Regions from separate parts of the Geodermatophilus sp. SYSU D00663 genome, predicted to be linked through region 2. Evidence: predicted binding sites of a transcription regulator. Region 2 holds the regulator's gene; each other region holds the start of a gene.
The links. Region 2 encodes LexA, which represses DNA repair genes until DNA is damaged. Its sites were predicted from a motif close to TCGAACANNTGTTCGA; they were not measured.

Region 1 (4,731 bases), on a different contig from region 2:
CGTGGGTGGCCGGGCGGGAGGAGGCGGTCGCCAGCGGGGTGTTCGGCGCCGTCGGCGAGGGGATGGCCGCCCGCATCGGCGACGTCGTCGCGCTCGCCCGCGGCCCGTGGGCGGTCACCGCCTCGGCCACCGAGCCGGGACCGAGCCGGCTGGCCGCCTACCACGGGTCGCTCACCGACGCCGAGGTCGCGATCCCGCTGCTGCTCGCCCGCGGCCGGGCGCTGGCCTAGCGGCCGGGCTCAGCGGACCGGGGACACCGACAGCGCCGTCCACGTGCGCGGGTGCGCCGCGTGCACCGCCCGGCAGGTCAGCTGCGCCGCCTCGTCCGCCGGCCGGCTCTCCACCCGCACCACGACGTCGCCGTCCGCGCCGCCGAGCACCACCTCGAACCGCTCGACGCCGTCGGCGTCCTCCGCCGCGGTGGCGGCCAGGCGCCGGGAGCCGCGCACCGGCAGGTCGTCGACGCCGAGCAGACCCAGCCGCTCACGGGCGGCCTGCTGGGCGGCCTGCGCGGGCAGCGGCAGCCCGGCCCGCCCGCGCAGCCACGGCAGCGCCACCTCGCCGCGCGCGTGCGCCGCGACCAGGTCGGCGCCGTCGCCGGGCACCTGCCCGTAGGCGAACCCGTGCGGCAGCACCAGCACGTTGGAGGCGAACCGGCAGCCGCCGAGGTGGCTGCACTCCCAGACGTCGGCGGGCGCGGGCATCGCCGCGGCCAGCGGCCGGCCGCGCAGCGCGCAGCAGGCGTCGTGCTGCCCGTGCGTGCACACCAGGTACACCGGCCGGTCGGCGCGCTCGCCCACCGAGCCGTCCCAGGGCGCCTCCACCAGGTCGGCGTCGTCGGTGCGGGTGGACCACCACAGGCCCTCGCGGCCCGGGCGGCCGTCGGCGTAGGCCCAGCGGCGCCCGGAGTCCGCGGCCCGGTCGCCGGGCCGGCGGACGAGCAGCACCCGCACGCCCTCGGCGCGGGCGCGCGCGGCCAGCCGGGCGGTCACCGCCAGGTCGATGCGGGAGCCGGTCAGCGCGTCGCGGCCCCACGGGCCCGGCTGCTCGACGAGCAGCCAGCGCTGCGCCGGCCCGGCCGTGGCCACGGGGGAGTCCCCCCGGACCAGGGCCGTGACCGAGCAGCGGGTGGCGTCGAGCCGGCCGGCGCGCGCGGGGACGGGAGCGGTCACCCGGGGGCAGGTGACGGGGTCACGACCCGGTCCCGAGGGCGTCGGCACGCTCCCCATCGTCCCCGCCGGCGTCGGGCGCCGGGGCGCCCGGTCCGTGCGGGCCCGGCTCGGGGGCGATGGCCGGGACGCCGTCGAACCCGTGCGCGCCCTGCACCGCCGCGTCGGCGACGAGCGCGATCGACTCGGTGACCAGCCGGCGGGCGAGGACGAGGCGGTCGTCGGCGTCGAGGCCGGCCAGGTCGGCGACCTTGAGCTCGCCGGCGGCCAGCAGCCCCTCCAGCGCGGCGCGGGTCGAGGCGGGGAACTCCAGCCGGCGGCGGCCGGCCAGCAGCGCCACCCGCTCGCCCTCGGCGGTGGCCGGGGCCTCCCGCAGCGCGCAGCGCAGCCGGCGGCGCAGCCGCAGCACGGTGTCCGGGGTGAGCGCGGCCGCCGCGGTGGCCTGGGCCAGCGGCGCCACCGGCTCGGGGCGGACCTGCGACCAGGTCCGCGAGCGCAGCCGCTCGGCGACCTCGCCGGGGTCCACCCGGCCCAGCCACTCCTGCAGCGCGGTCACGACCGTGGCGACGTCGTCGCGGACCGACGCCGGGTCGGACAGGTCCAGGCCCAGCGGCAGGGCGCGGCGCAGCTCCCGGTCCTCGGCGGCCAGCACCCGCACCAGGTCCAGCGCGGACTCGGCCGCGGCCCAGCGGGTCACCGAGTGCACGCCGATGGTCAGGTGCGCGCTGGTCTGCCCGAGCGCGACCGCCGAGTGCAGGTAGCCGCGCGGCAGGTAGAGGGTGTCGCCCGGGCGCAGCACGGCGTCGACCACCGGCTCGCGCCCGGCGGCCGCGGCGACGGCGGCCCGGCGGTCGGTCCACGGCTGGGTGCGCAGCGGCTCCTCGAGCACCGGCTCGTGGACGGTCCAGTGCTTCTCGCCGGCCACCTGCAGCACGAAGACGTCGTGGACGTCGTAGTGCGGGCTGAACCCACGCGAGGACGGCGGCGTGACGTACGCGTTGACCTGCGTGGGGTGCCCCAGGTCGGCGGCGAGCTGGTCGGCGAACTCGATCAGCGGCGGCCACAGCCGGTGCAGGCCCTGCAGGACCACGGTGCTGCCGTCGGCGAACAGCCGCAGGACGGCGTCGGAGGAGACCTGGTCGGCCACCTCGGCGCCGGCGCCACCGGAGGTGGTGAACCGCTGGGCGTCGACGACGGCGCCGTCCTTGGCGATGCGCAGGAACGGCGTGCGCAGGCCGCGCCGCGACAGCAGCTCGTCCACGTCGGTCAGCGTCAGCAGGTCGGTGAACGACTCCCCGGTGTCCTCGGCGCGGGCGAGCAGCGGGCGGCGGGACCAGTACTGCTCGGCGAAGACCGCGGGGTCGAGGTGCGTGCACCGGCGCAGGGCCGGGCGGGCGTCAGCCCCGCCCGGCCCCGCGGCGGTCGGGTCCTGGCTCAGGCCGAACCGTCCGCGCCACCGTCGGCACCGCCGTCGGCACCGCCATCGGCGCCACCGTCGGCACCGCCGTCCGCACCGCCGTCGGCACCGCCGTCCGCACCGCCGTCGGCGCCACCGTCCGCACCGCCGTCCGCGCCGCCGTCAGCACCGCCGTCGGCACCGCCGCCGGCCGCGCCACCGTCGGCCGGGCCGTGGCCCGCGCCGCTGTCGGCACCGCCGTCGGCGCCGCCGTCGTGCTGGCCGGGCGTGCCCTCGCCGGCTCCGCTGTCGGCCGGACCCTCCGTGCTGGTCATGTCGTCGTCGTCGAGCGCCATCGGGCTCCTCCGGGATCCGGGTCGGGACCGTCCGCCGGACGGCGGTCGGTGGTGTCCCACCTACCTCGCCCGTGGGCCGGTCACACATGCGCCGACCAGCGTCTTCCCGACGCGCCCGGACACGCCGGGGACGGCGCGCCGCCTCCTGGGGAGGGCCGCTAGTCTCCGAACACGTGTTCGAACGGGGAGGTCGCGTGGGGTCGTCGGGGGGGCGTGCCGAGGGGTGCACGGTGCTGCACGTCGACATGGACGCGTTCTTCGCCAGCGTCGAGGTGCGCCGCCACCCCGAGCTCGCCGGCACGCCGGTCATCGTCGGCGGCGCGGGCAACCGCGGGGTGGTCACCTCGGCCACCTACGAGGCCCGCGCGTACGGCGTGCACGCCGCCATGCCGACGGCGCGGGCGCTGCGCCTGTGCCCGACGGCGACCGTGCTGCCGGGGGACACGGCGCTGTACGCCGAGGTGTCCCGCGCGGTCATGGCGCTGTTCCGGTCGGTGACCCCGCTGGTGGAGCCGCTGAGCCTGGACGAGGCCTTCCTCGACGTCGGCGGGGCCGGGCGCCGGCTGGGCGACGCCGCCGAGATCGGGGACTACCTGCGCGCCCGCGTCTTCGACGAGCAGGGCATCACCTGCTCCGTCGGCGTGGCCGGCACCAAGTTCGTGGCCAAGCTCGCCTCCACCCACGCCAAGCCCGACGGGCTGCTCGTCGTCCGCCCGGCCGAGGTCATCGACTTCCTGCACCCGCTGCCGGTCGGCGCCCTGTGGGGCGTGGGCGCGAAGACCGAGCAGGTGCTGCTGCGGCTGGGGCTGCGCACCGTCGGCGACCTCGCGCACGTCCCGGCGCGCACCCTGCAGCGGGCGCTGGGCCCCGCCGCCGGCGGCCACCTGCACGAGCTCGCCTGGGGCCGCGACCCCCGCCGGGTGGTGCCCGACGAGCCGGAGCGGTCGACCGGGCACGAGGAGACCTTCCCCACCGACGTCGACGACCCCGCGGTCGTCCACCGGGAGCTGCTGCGGCTGTCCGAGCGGACGGCGGCCCGGCTGCGCGCGGGCGGCTGGCTGACCCGCACGGTGAGCATCAAGGTCCGCTTCGCCGACTTCACCACCCTCACCCGCAGCCGCACCCTCGGCGTCCCCACCGACGTCGGGCAGGACGTGTACGAGACCGCGCGCGCCCTGTTCGACGCCCTCGGGCTGGACCGGGCGCGGATCCGGCTGGTCGGCGTGCGGGCCGAGCGGCTGGTCCCGGCCGGCCAGGCGCCCCGCCAGCTGGAGCTCGGCGCCCGCGAGCACGGCCGCCGCGACGCCGAGCTGGCCGCCGACCGGGCCGCCCGCCGGTTCGGCGCCGGCGCGGTGCGGCCGGCCACCCTGCTGCACCGCGACCGCGACCGCCGGGTGCGCTGAGACGGGCCCGGGGGACCGCCCGGGACCCCCCGGAGGGGTGGTCACGACGGCGGTACGGCGGGTCGCCGCGGACTCGCCTTTCGCACCCCGCCAACGGCTCGTATCCTCGGTGTCACCACCGGGTACGGGCCCGGCGGTGTCTGGCTCCGCCCACCTGGAGGTCTCGGTGCCGCTCTCCGAGCACGAGCAGCGACTGCTGGAGCAGATCGAGCGCGCCCTCGTCGACGACGATCCCAAGTTCGCCTCCTCCGTCCGCACCGGCGACCGCAGGCTCAGGGCGCGGCGGAAGCTGCAGCTCGGTGCGCTGCTGGTCGTGGTGGGCCTGGCCGTCCTCGTCGGTGGTGCCGTCGTCCCGTCCGTGCCGCTGGGCGTCCTCGGGTTCCTCGTGATGTTCGGCGGCGCCGCGC
Region 2 (4,731 bases):
GACGGCCGGCATCACGACCGTCCCCGTGGCGTCAGCGGCACCGTCGGCGCGGCCGGACGCCAGCGTCAGGTGCCGCTCGGGCAGCCGGACGGCGGCCAGGTCCACCCAGGCCTCCTGCTCCCCGACGGCCACCCCGGCGTCGCGCAGCCGGACCCGGGCCTCGCAGCCGCCGGTCGCGTCGTGCCGCCAGCCGAGCATGGCGCCCGGCACCCAGGCGCCGTCCACGAGGACCTCGACGTCCTGCGGGGAGCGGAAGGTCACCGCTGCACTGCTGTTCACGGCTGCTGACACGCTCCTGACCGTAGGTGCCCTGATGACTCCGGACCGTGAACGACCGGGCCCGGATGGTTGACGAAGTCACCGGCGCGCTCTCGTCACTTCTCGTGACGACGACGCCGGGCGGAGCACCTAGGGCAGGCGCAGCACCTGCCCGGGGACGACGGCCGCCCCCTCCAGGTCGTTGAGTGCCTGGATCGCGTCGACCACCGCGCGCACGTCCTGGCCGGCGCCGGCGACCTCCGCGGCGATCGACCACACCGTGTCACCGCTCCCGACCACGACACTGCTCTCGCCGGCCAGGCGCAGGCCGTCGTCGGGGGCGAGGAACTCGCGGCCGAGGGCGGCGCCGCCGACACCGGCGGCGAGGACCAGCACGGTGACCAGGCGGCGCCCGCGGCGGGTCAGCCGCACCGGCGCCGGGGCCGGTGCGCACCGCGCGCGGACGCCGGCCCGGGCGGGCTCCGAGCGCACCGGCCGCCCGCTCGGGCGGGCCGGGTCGCGGCGGGTGCGCGGCCCCTCGGCGGCCGGGCCGGCGGTGCGCGCGGGAGCCGTGGCGGGACGGTCGGGCACCGGCCGCAGGTGCCCGGTGACGCGGGGACCGGAGCCCGGCAGGGCGGCGCGCTGCGCCGGCCGGTCGGCGCCACCCGGGGACGCGGGCCGGCGCGCGCCGCCGGGCGCGGTCACGCCCTCCCCGCGGAGCGGCGGCCGCCACGGGACCCGGACCGCCGCGTCGAACTCGAGCACTGCCTGCCGCACGCTGCCCATGACCGCTCCTCCTGATCAGGTCGACCGCATCGAACGCGTGTTCGATCGAACGTCTGTCCGGATGTCTACCGCACGGGTCCGACGAGTGCGAGAGCGGCGCGGCGTGTCCTTCGAACACACGTTTGAACCTGCGGCGCCGGCGCGCTACGGTCCGTGCGGGCGCACCGCCCGCCGACCGGCCCCGGGCCGGGAGGGCGACGGACGGGCCGCGGGGACGCGGCCGGCGAGGAGGAGACGTGGCGGGCACGAGCGGGACCGGCCAGGGCACCCGGGGCGGCGGCACGGCGACCCGCCGTCCGGCCGCGGAGCGCGGCGCCGGCGCGGACGGCACGGGCGCCGTGCGCACGTTCCCCGACCGCGGTGAGGCCGGCGACGGCCTGACCCAGCGCCAGCGCCGGGTCCTCGAGGTCATCCGCGACTCGATCGAGCGGCGGGGCTACCCGCCCTCGGTCCGCGAGATCGGCGAGGCGGTCGGCCTGTCGTCGGCGTCGTCGGTCGCCCACCAGCTGTCGGTGCTGCAGAAGAAGGGCTGGCTGCGGCGCGACCCCAACCGGCCCCGCGCGCTCGACGTGCGGCTGCCCGGCGAGACCCCGGGCGAGGCCGCCCCGGCGGCACCCGCCGCGGCCGCCGACGGCTCGGCCGCCCCGACCTACGTGCCGCTGGTCGGGCGGATCGCGGCCGGTGGCCCGGTGCTCGCCGAGCAGGCCGTCGAGGACGTCTTCCCGCTGCCCCGCGAGCTCGTCGGCGAGGGCACGCTGTTCATGCTGCGCGTCGCCGGTGACTCGATGGTCGACGCGGCCATCTGCGACGGCGACTGGGTGGTCGTCCGCCAGCAGCCCACCGCCGAGAACGGCGAGATCGTCGCCGCGATGCTCGACGGCGAGGCCACCGTGAAGACCTACAAGCGCCGCGACGGGCACGTCTGGCTGCTGCCGCACAACCCGGCCTACGAGCCGATCCCCGGCGACGAGGCCACCGTCCTCGGCCGCGTCGTCACGGTCCTGCGGCGGGTCTGAGCCGCAGGTCCCCCGCCGGCGCCGGAGCTCAGGCGCCGGCGGGCGGACCACCGGACCGGCGGCGGCGCAGCCGCCCGCCGATCCACACCAGCGCGGTCGCGACGACGGCGGCGGCCACGCCCGCGGTCACCGGCGAGAGGCCCGTGGAGTCCCCGCCGAGCAGCGCCGACGGTGAGACGTCGGCGGCGTCGGACCCTGCCGGCGCGGGCGGCGCGGACCCCGCCGGGACCGGTACCGCGGTGACGTCCCCGGGCACGCCCTCGCCCGCCACCAGCAGCGCGCGGCCGTCCGCGGTGAACGACACCGCCTCCCCCTGCGGCGCCTCGGGCAGCGCGATCCGCACCGGCTCGCCGGCCAGCGCCCCCGGGACGTCGGCACCGGTCAGCGGCCAGACGTAGGCGTCGGTGTACGTGCGCAGCGCGATGCGGCTGCCATCGCGGGCGACCGCCCCGCCGGTGACCAGCAGCTGACCGGCCCGGCCCACGGGCCCGCCCGGCGTGCCGGTGAGCGTGAACGCGACCGTGCCGACGTCGGCCAGCGCGACCGTGCCGCCGTCGACCAGCGGAGCGGCGGGCCGGTAGACGTGGCTGGCCCCGAGCACCTCCTTGGTCACCACGTACGGGGTGCCGTCGGGGGCCAGCAGCAGCGCCTCGGCGTCGTGCGGGCCGTCGGGATAGGTCAGCCGGTACAGCGCCGTCCCGCCGTCGGGGCGCTGCGCGACGAGCGCGACCGTCGTCCGGACCGTGGTGTTGTCGCCGGTGTCGGCCAGCCACACGGTGCCGTCGGGACCGACGCCGAGGTCCTCGGGGTCGTAGGGGTCCACGGGCGCGGTGGTCACGTCGACCACCTGGCACGCGTCGTCGAGCACGTACACCGCCACCTGGTCTCCGCCGTCGACCACGGCGAGCATCCGGTCGCCGACGTCGACGAGGCCGGAGAGCTCGGCCAGCCGCGGGTCGGTCACCTGGCAGCGGACCGACGGGGCGGCCGGCTCCTCGGCGGCGGCCGGGGCCGCCGGGAGGGCGAGCAGGCCCGCGGTCAGCAGGACGGCCGGTGCCCGCCGGGCGGCGCTACGCGGACGGGCGGCCGGCTCGGGCACTCGCCCAGCGTGACAGCACCAGCGCGTCGAGTGCGTGAACCACGCCCAGCAGCAGCAGCCCGACGGCCGCGCCCACCACGGCGTCGGTGACCCAGTGGAAGTCCAGCGAGACCATCGCGATCCCGGTGGCCACCGGCCCGACGACGGCCAGCCACCACAGCGTGCGCTGCACCCGCGGCCCGAGCCCGTACTCGACCGCCTGCCAGCGCGCCACGCCCCACATGAGCACGGCGTTGGCCACGTGCCCGGAGGGGTAGCTGGCGCCGTCGCGGTGGAAGAAGGAGCCGGGATAGGCGGGCGCGGTGCGGCCGGTGCCGAACTTGAACGCGTAGACGACGACGGTGAGCAGCGCCAGCGCCGTGACCACCCGCACCAGCGGCAGCAGCGTCCGTTCCCGCAGGCACAGCCAGCCGACCAGGGCGGCGAGCACGATGAGGATCGTCCCGCGGCCGCCGATCTGGGTGACCGCCCAGACCGGCCAGTAGGCCGGGGAGTTCCGCAGGTCCCAGGCGCTGACCACCTCGGAGACCTCGAGGTCCAGCCGCTCGAGCACCCCGCGGCTGAGCAGGTCGACGGTCACCCCGACGGTGACCGCGAACGCGACGACCAGCAGCCACCACGGCGGGCGCCCGGCACCCACCACGGCGGGCGGCCGGGCGGCCCGCTCCGGGCGCCCGGCCGGCGCGCCGGGAGTGCGCCGCACCACGCCGCTGGTCACCGGATCACGGTACCGGGCCGTGACCCGTCCGTGACCTCGGCGGGCCGGAACGGCGAGCCGCCCGGGCACCCGGCGCGGAGCCGGGCACCCGGGCGGCCCTGGGTGCAGTGGCGGTCAGCCGACCGGGACGGCGAACCGCTCGAGCGCGGCGGCCAGCCCGCCGTCGACGCGGGCGGTCAGCCGGGTGCCGGCAGCCTCGTGCTCCTCGCTGAGCACCTCGCCGTCGCGGTGCACGCGGGCGACCAGGTCGCCGCGGTCGTAGGGCACGAGCACCTCGACCTCGACGTCCGGGTGCGGCAGCCGGGCGGCCACGACCTCGCGCAGCTGCTCGAGGCCCTCACCGGTGCGCGCGGAGACCCAGACGGCACCGGGCAGCGCCCGGCGCAGGGTCAGCACGTCGTCCTCGGTCATGGCGTCGACCTTGTTGACGACGATCAGCTCGGGCACCGCCGCGGCGTCGATCTCCCGCAGCACCACGTGCACCGCGTCGATCTGGCCGAGCGGGTCGGGGTCGGAGCCGTCGACGACGTGCAGCAGCAGGTCGGCGCCGGCCACCTCCTCCAGCGTGGAGCGGAAGGCGTCGACGAGCTGGTGCGGCAGGTGCCGCACGAAGCCGACGGTGTCGGTGAGCGTGAACTCGCGGCCGTCGGGCGTCATGGCGCGGCGCACCGTCGGGTCCAGCGTGGCGAACAGCGCGTTCTCCACGAGCACGCCCGCGCCGGTCAGCCGGTTGAGCAGGCTGGACTTGCCGGCGTTGGTGTACCCGGCGATCGCCACGCTCGGGACGGCGTTGCGGCTGCGGGACTGCCGCTGGGTGACCCGGGCGGTGACCATGCCGGTGATCTCCCGGCGCA
Region 3 (4,731 bases), on a different contig from region 2:
CAGGCTGCCCGCGCCCGACCCGCGCGCCGCGGCCCGGACCCGCAGGCCCCTGATCAGGTCGACGACGTCGGCGACGGTGAGGAAGTAGGAGGGGTAGCCGAGGGAGTCGATGACGGCGAGCTCCTCCTCGAGCCGCCGGGTCACCTTCTCCGTGCGGGCCATCCCGCGCCGGCCGAGCCCGGCCTCGCAGCGGGCGCGCAGCACCTCGGACGGGTCCGTCCCGCGCTCGCCGGGCGCGGTGACGACGTCGAGCTCGGGATAGCGCACGGTGCCGATGCCGAGGTCCTCGCGGACGTCGACGGCGCACTGCTCGGCCAGCCGGGCGGTGCGCTCGGTCAGCCGCAGCGCGGCGTCGCGGTCGGGGCCGGCGAGGTCGGCGGCGACCTCGGCCATCTCCTTGCCCGACTTGAGGTAGCCCTCGGCGGTGCGCCGGTCGACGTGCCGGGTGTCGAGGGCGACCAGCCGCCGGGAGGCGTCGAGGACGTCGGCGGTGGGCGCGTCGAGGGCGTCGACGTAGCGGACGGCGTTGGTGAGCACCGCCGGCACGCCCTCCTCCTCGGCGAAGCGCAGCAGCCGCTGGGCGCGGGAGCGGTCGCCCCGGCCGCGGTGGTGCACCACCTCCAGCACCAGCGAGCCCGGGCCGAACACCGACCGCCAGGCGTCCAGCCGCGCGGAGGCGACGTCGGCCCGCCCGGCCGCGAGCGCCCGGCCCACCGGCGAGTCCGGTCCCAGCACCGCGACCAGCCCGGGCGCGTGCTCGGCGGCCAGCGCGAGCGAGGCCACCGGCTCGCCGCGGGTGCCGCGCAGGTGCGTGGCACTGGTCAGCCGGCACAGCGAGCGCCAGCCGGCGCCGTCGCGGGCGAGGAAGGTGACCCGCGGCAGCCGCGGGTCGACGCCGGCGCCGCCCCGCACGGGGCTGCGCCGCGCCGGCGCCGGCCGCGCGGGGGCGTGCCCGGTACGGCGCAGGGAGAACTCGTCCTCGCCCAGCACGTGCGCCCGTGCCGGCGGCACGGTCGTGTCCACCGCCGGCGCGACCGCGAGGTCGACGCCGAACACCGGCCGCAGCCCGGCCGACCGGCAGGCCAGCGCGAACTTGACCGCGCCGTACAGACCGTCGCGGTCGGTCAGCGCCAGCGCCGTCATGCCGTGCTCGGCGGCGCGCGCGACCAGGTCGGCCGGGTGGTTGGCCCCGTACCGCAGGGAGTAGCCGGAGGCGACGTGCAGGTGGACGAAGGGGTCCCCGCTCACCGCCCGCGGGCGGGCCGGTGCGCGGTGCCGCCGACCACGCGCGGCCGGGGCGCCGGCTCGGGCGTGGTGGCCAGCAGCTCCTCGACCACGGCGAGGAAGGTCCCGGCGTCGCGGACCAGGTCGTCGGCCTCGCGCTCGGTGACCGCGCGGGACAGCCCGGCCTCGGCGGCGGCGCGCTTGGCCGCGCCGGCGGCGAAGAAGGTGGCCCACTCCCCCAGCTCGGGGGCGACCTGCTCGAGCAGCACCCAGGCGCTGCGCGGCCGGCGGCGGCCGCTCTCCGGCCGGGTGCGGGCGGCCAGCACCCCCGCGGCGGCCCGCAGCGCCGCCAGGTGCGCGGTGGCGTAGCGCCGGCACGCGTCGGGGGCGTGCCGGGCCTCGGCCAGGGCCCGGGTGGCCTGGTCCAGCAGCTGGCCCGCGGCCGCCGGGAGCGGCGGGGGCAGGGGCAGCTGCTCGGCCACGGCGCGCGCGGCGCCCATCAGTCGTGCACCCGCACGAGCGACCAGCGGTTGTCCGCGGCGTCCCAGCACAGGTCGTAGACACCGGCGAAGCTCATCCGCGAGCGGCCGGCCCGCAGCGCCTCCACCCGGAACACCTCGCGGGGGGCGACCAGGTCGGCCGAGGCGCCGCCGGAGGTGCCGGCGGCCCGCTGCCACCACGGCGCGGTCTCGACCCACGAGTCGAGCAGCTCGCCGACGACGTAGCGGCCCTGCCCGCGCCAGAACTGCGCCGGCCCGAGCGGACCGCGCTCGACCTGCACCTCCTCGCCGGCCCGCTCGCCGACGTCACCCAGCACCCGGCTCATGCCCGTCTCCCCACCCCGTGCCGTCCGACGGTCCGCCCACCGCCCGGGCGGGGAAGGTCCCGGGGCGGTGGCCGACCTGTTCGAACGTGTGTTCGAACACGTCGAGTAGACCCGACCGCGCCGGTCCCGTCAAGCCGGACGCGCCACCGCGTCCTCCCCGGGAGGAGCCCCTCCCGACCGCGTGCCGGACGGTACGGCGGGGGTCCGACAGCGGTGGCAGGATCAGCGCATGAGCCGACCCGCCCACCCCCGGGTGGCCGCGATCGCCGACCTGCTCGCCGGGGCCGGCGCCACCGGGCGGGTCCACGAGCTCGCCGACGGCGCGCACACCGCCGCCGCGGCCGCCGCACAGCTCGGCGTCCCGGTCGGGGCCATCGCCAACAGCCTGGTGTTCGACGTCGGCGGGCAGCCGCTGCTCGTGCTGACCAGCGGCGCGCACCGGGTCGACGTCGCGAAGGTGGCCGCCCTGCTCGGCGTGCCCCGCGTGGAGCGCGCCTCGGCCGCCTTCGTCCGCGAGCACACCGGCCAGCCGATCGGCGGGGTCGCCCCCATCGGCCACCCCGGGCCGATCGGCACGCTCGTCGACGTCGAGCTGGCCCGGTACGACCGCGTCTGGGCCGCCGCCGGCCACCCGTCGGCCGTCTTCCCCACCAGCTACGACGAGCTGCTGCGACTGACCGCCGGCACCCCCGCCGAGGTCGGGAGCGGCCCGACCGCCGACGGTCCGGCCGCCGCTCCCCACCCCGCCGCGGTGGGCCCGTGAACGAGGAGAACCCCGTGACCGGCACGACGCCCGCGACGCGGGTGACCGAACTGCCCGCAGGCTGGCTGCGCGAGCACATGCACGAGGCGCTGGCCATCTACGGCGAGGCGATGGGCTACGACGCCTCGGTGGTCGCCGGCCGCTACGGCTACGCCGTCCAGCACACCGAGCGCCCCGGCTTCCGCGCGGTCGGCGCCTTCGCCGCCACCCCGGACGGCGAGCAGCTGGTCGGCTTCGGCTACGGCTACCTCGTCGCCCCCGGCCAGTGGTGGCACGACCAGGTGCGCGCGGCGCTGGACCGGCGGACCGCCAAGCGCTGGCTGCCCGGCGCGTTCGAGGTGTGCGAGCTGCACGTGCACCCCCAGGCGCAGAGCCGCGGGCTGGGCCGGCGCCTGCTGCACGCGCTGGTGGAGGGCGTGGACGCGCCGGCCGCGCTGCTGTCCACCCCCGACGCCGACACCAAGGCGTTCCGGCTGTACCACGCCGACGGCTTCGTCGACCTCGCCCGCGGCCACCACTTCCCCGGGGACGCCCGGCCCTTCGCCATCCTCGGCGCCCGGCTGCCGCTGCGGCCGGTCCCCGGCACCTGAGCGTGCGGGAGCCGGACCGGGCCGTCGACGCCGTCGTCGTCGGCGCCGGCCACAACGGGCTGGTCGCCGCCTGCTACCTGGCGCGCGCCGGGCTGGCCGTCGAGGTGGTCGAGCGCGACGACGTCCTCGGCGGCGCGGTGTCCACCGTGGAGCGCTGGCCCGGGGTCCGGGTCGACCGCGGCTCCAGCGCGCACGTGATCGTCCGGCACAGCGGGGTCGTCGAGGAGCTCGACCTGGCCGCCCACGGCCTGCGCTACGTGGACTGCGACCCGTGGGGCTTCGCGCCCGCCCCGGCGCCCGGCGACCCCGGCCCGGACGGCCGCCCGCTGGTGTTCTCCGTCGACCTCGACGCCACCTGCGCCTCGATCGCCGCCGCCTGCGGGCCCGACGACGCCGACGCCTACCGCCGGTTCGTCGGCGTCTGGGGCCCGCGCAGCCGGGCCGTCGTCGACTCCTTCGGCCGCCGGCCCACCCCGCTGGGCCTGGCCCGCGCGTTCTGGCCGCTGGGCGCGCCGACCGGCGGCGCCCCGCGCACCCCCGGCGGCGACCTCGCCGCCGACTTCCTCGGCTCCGGTGACGCGCTGCTGGACCGCTGGTTCACCAGCGAGCGGCTCAAGGCGGCGCTGGCCTGGTTCGGCGCGCAGTCCGGCCCGCCGACGAGCGAGCCCGGCACCGCGGCGATGGTCGCCTGGGTGGCACTGCTGCACGACACCCCGCCGGGCCACCCGGTGGGCGGCTCCGGCGGGCTCACCCAGGCGCTCCGGCGCCGGCTGGAGGCCGACGGCGGCCGGGTCGTCCTCGGCGACGGCGCCGCGCGGCTGCTGACCGACGGCGGCCGCGTCACCGGCGTCGAGACGGAGTCGGGACGGCGGGTGTCCGCGCCGGTCGTCGTCGCCGCCTGCCACGTCCTGGCCACCCGCGACCTCGCCGGCGAGGCCGCCCCGCCCGCCCTCGCGGACGCCGCCCCACCGGTGGGCAACGGCTTCGGCCTCGTGCTGCGCTGCCTCACCGACGCGCTGCCGGCCTACCCCGGCGTGGACCCGGCCGTGTCGGCGCAGGGCCTGCAGCTGCTGTGCACCGACCGCGCGCAGCTGGCCGCCGCGCACGGCGACTGGCTGGGCGGCCGGCTGCCGCGCGAGCCGGTGCCGCTGGCGATGTCCTTCTCCGCCGGCGACGACACCCTCGCCCCGCCCGGGCGGCACGTGGTCACCGTGTGGGGCCAGTGGTACCCCTACGCCCTCGCCGACGGCGGCGACTGGGACGCCCTCGCCGACGCCGAGGCGCAGCGGCTGGTGGCCGCCGTCGACCGGTACGCCCCCGGCTTCGCC

Region 1: the regulator LexA is predicted to act here: its motif matches at 3,087-3,102, upstream of dinB (DNA polymerase IV).
Region 3: the regulator LexA is predicted to act here: its motif matches at 2,131-2,146, upstream of ACI79Z_RS16020 (DUF6504 family protein).

The regions. Positions count from the first base shown of each region.
Region 1 is NZ_JBJGZT010000020.1:63,038-67,768, forward strand. Features, by position in the region: gene ACI79Z_RS16045 (alkaline phosphatase family protein) at 1-230, shown strand, start outside; gene ACI79Z_RS16050 (sucrase ferredoxin) at 240-1,172, opposite strand; gene ACI79Z_RS16055 (cupin domain-containing protein) at 1,192-2,430, opposite strand; gene ACI79Z_RS16060 (BatC protein) at 2,604-2,921, opposite strand; gene dinB (DNA polymerase IV) at 3,152-4,324, shown strand; gene ACI79Z_RS16070 (DUF3040 domain-containing protein) at 4,461-4,731, shown strand, end outside.
Region 2 is NZ_JBJGZT010000028.1:5,233-9,963, reverse strand. Features, by position in the region: gene ACI79Z_RS18925 (hypothetical protein) at 1-291, opposite strand, end outside; gene ACI79Z_RS18920 (LysM peptidoglycan-binding domain-containing protein) at 409-1,044, opposite strand; gene lexA (transcriptional repressor LexA) at 1,281-2,060, shown strand; gene ACI79Z_RS18910 (hypothetical protein) at 2,089-3,159, opposite strand; gene ACI79Z_RS18905 (phosphatase PAP2 family protein) at 3,131-3,877, opposite strand; gene hflX (GTPase HflX) at 3,992-4,731, opposite strand, start outside.
Region 3 is NZ_JBJGZT010000020.1:53,411-58,141, reverse strand. Features, by position in the region: gene ACI79Z_RS16030 (DNA polymerase III subunit alpha) at 1-1,248, opposite strand, end outside; gene ACI79Z_RS16025 (SAV_6107 family HEPN domain-containing protein) at 1,245-1,724, opposite strand; gene ACI79Z_RS16020 (DUF6504 family protein) at 1,724-2,050, opposite strand; gene ACI79Z_RS16015 (YbaK/EbsC family protein) at 2,280-2,813, shown strand; gene ACI79Z_RS16010 (GNAT family N-acetyltransferase) at 2,828-3,403, shown strand; gene ACI79Z_RS16005 (phytoene desaturase family protein) at 3,406-4,731, shown strand, end outside.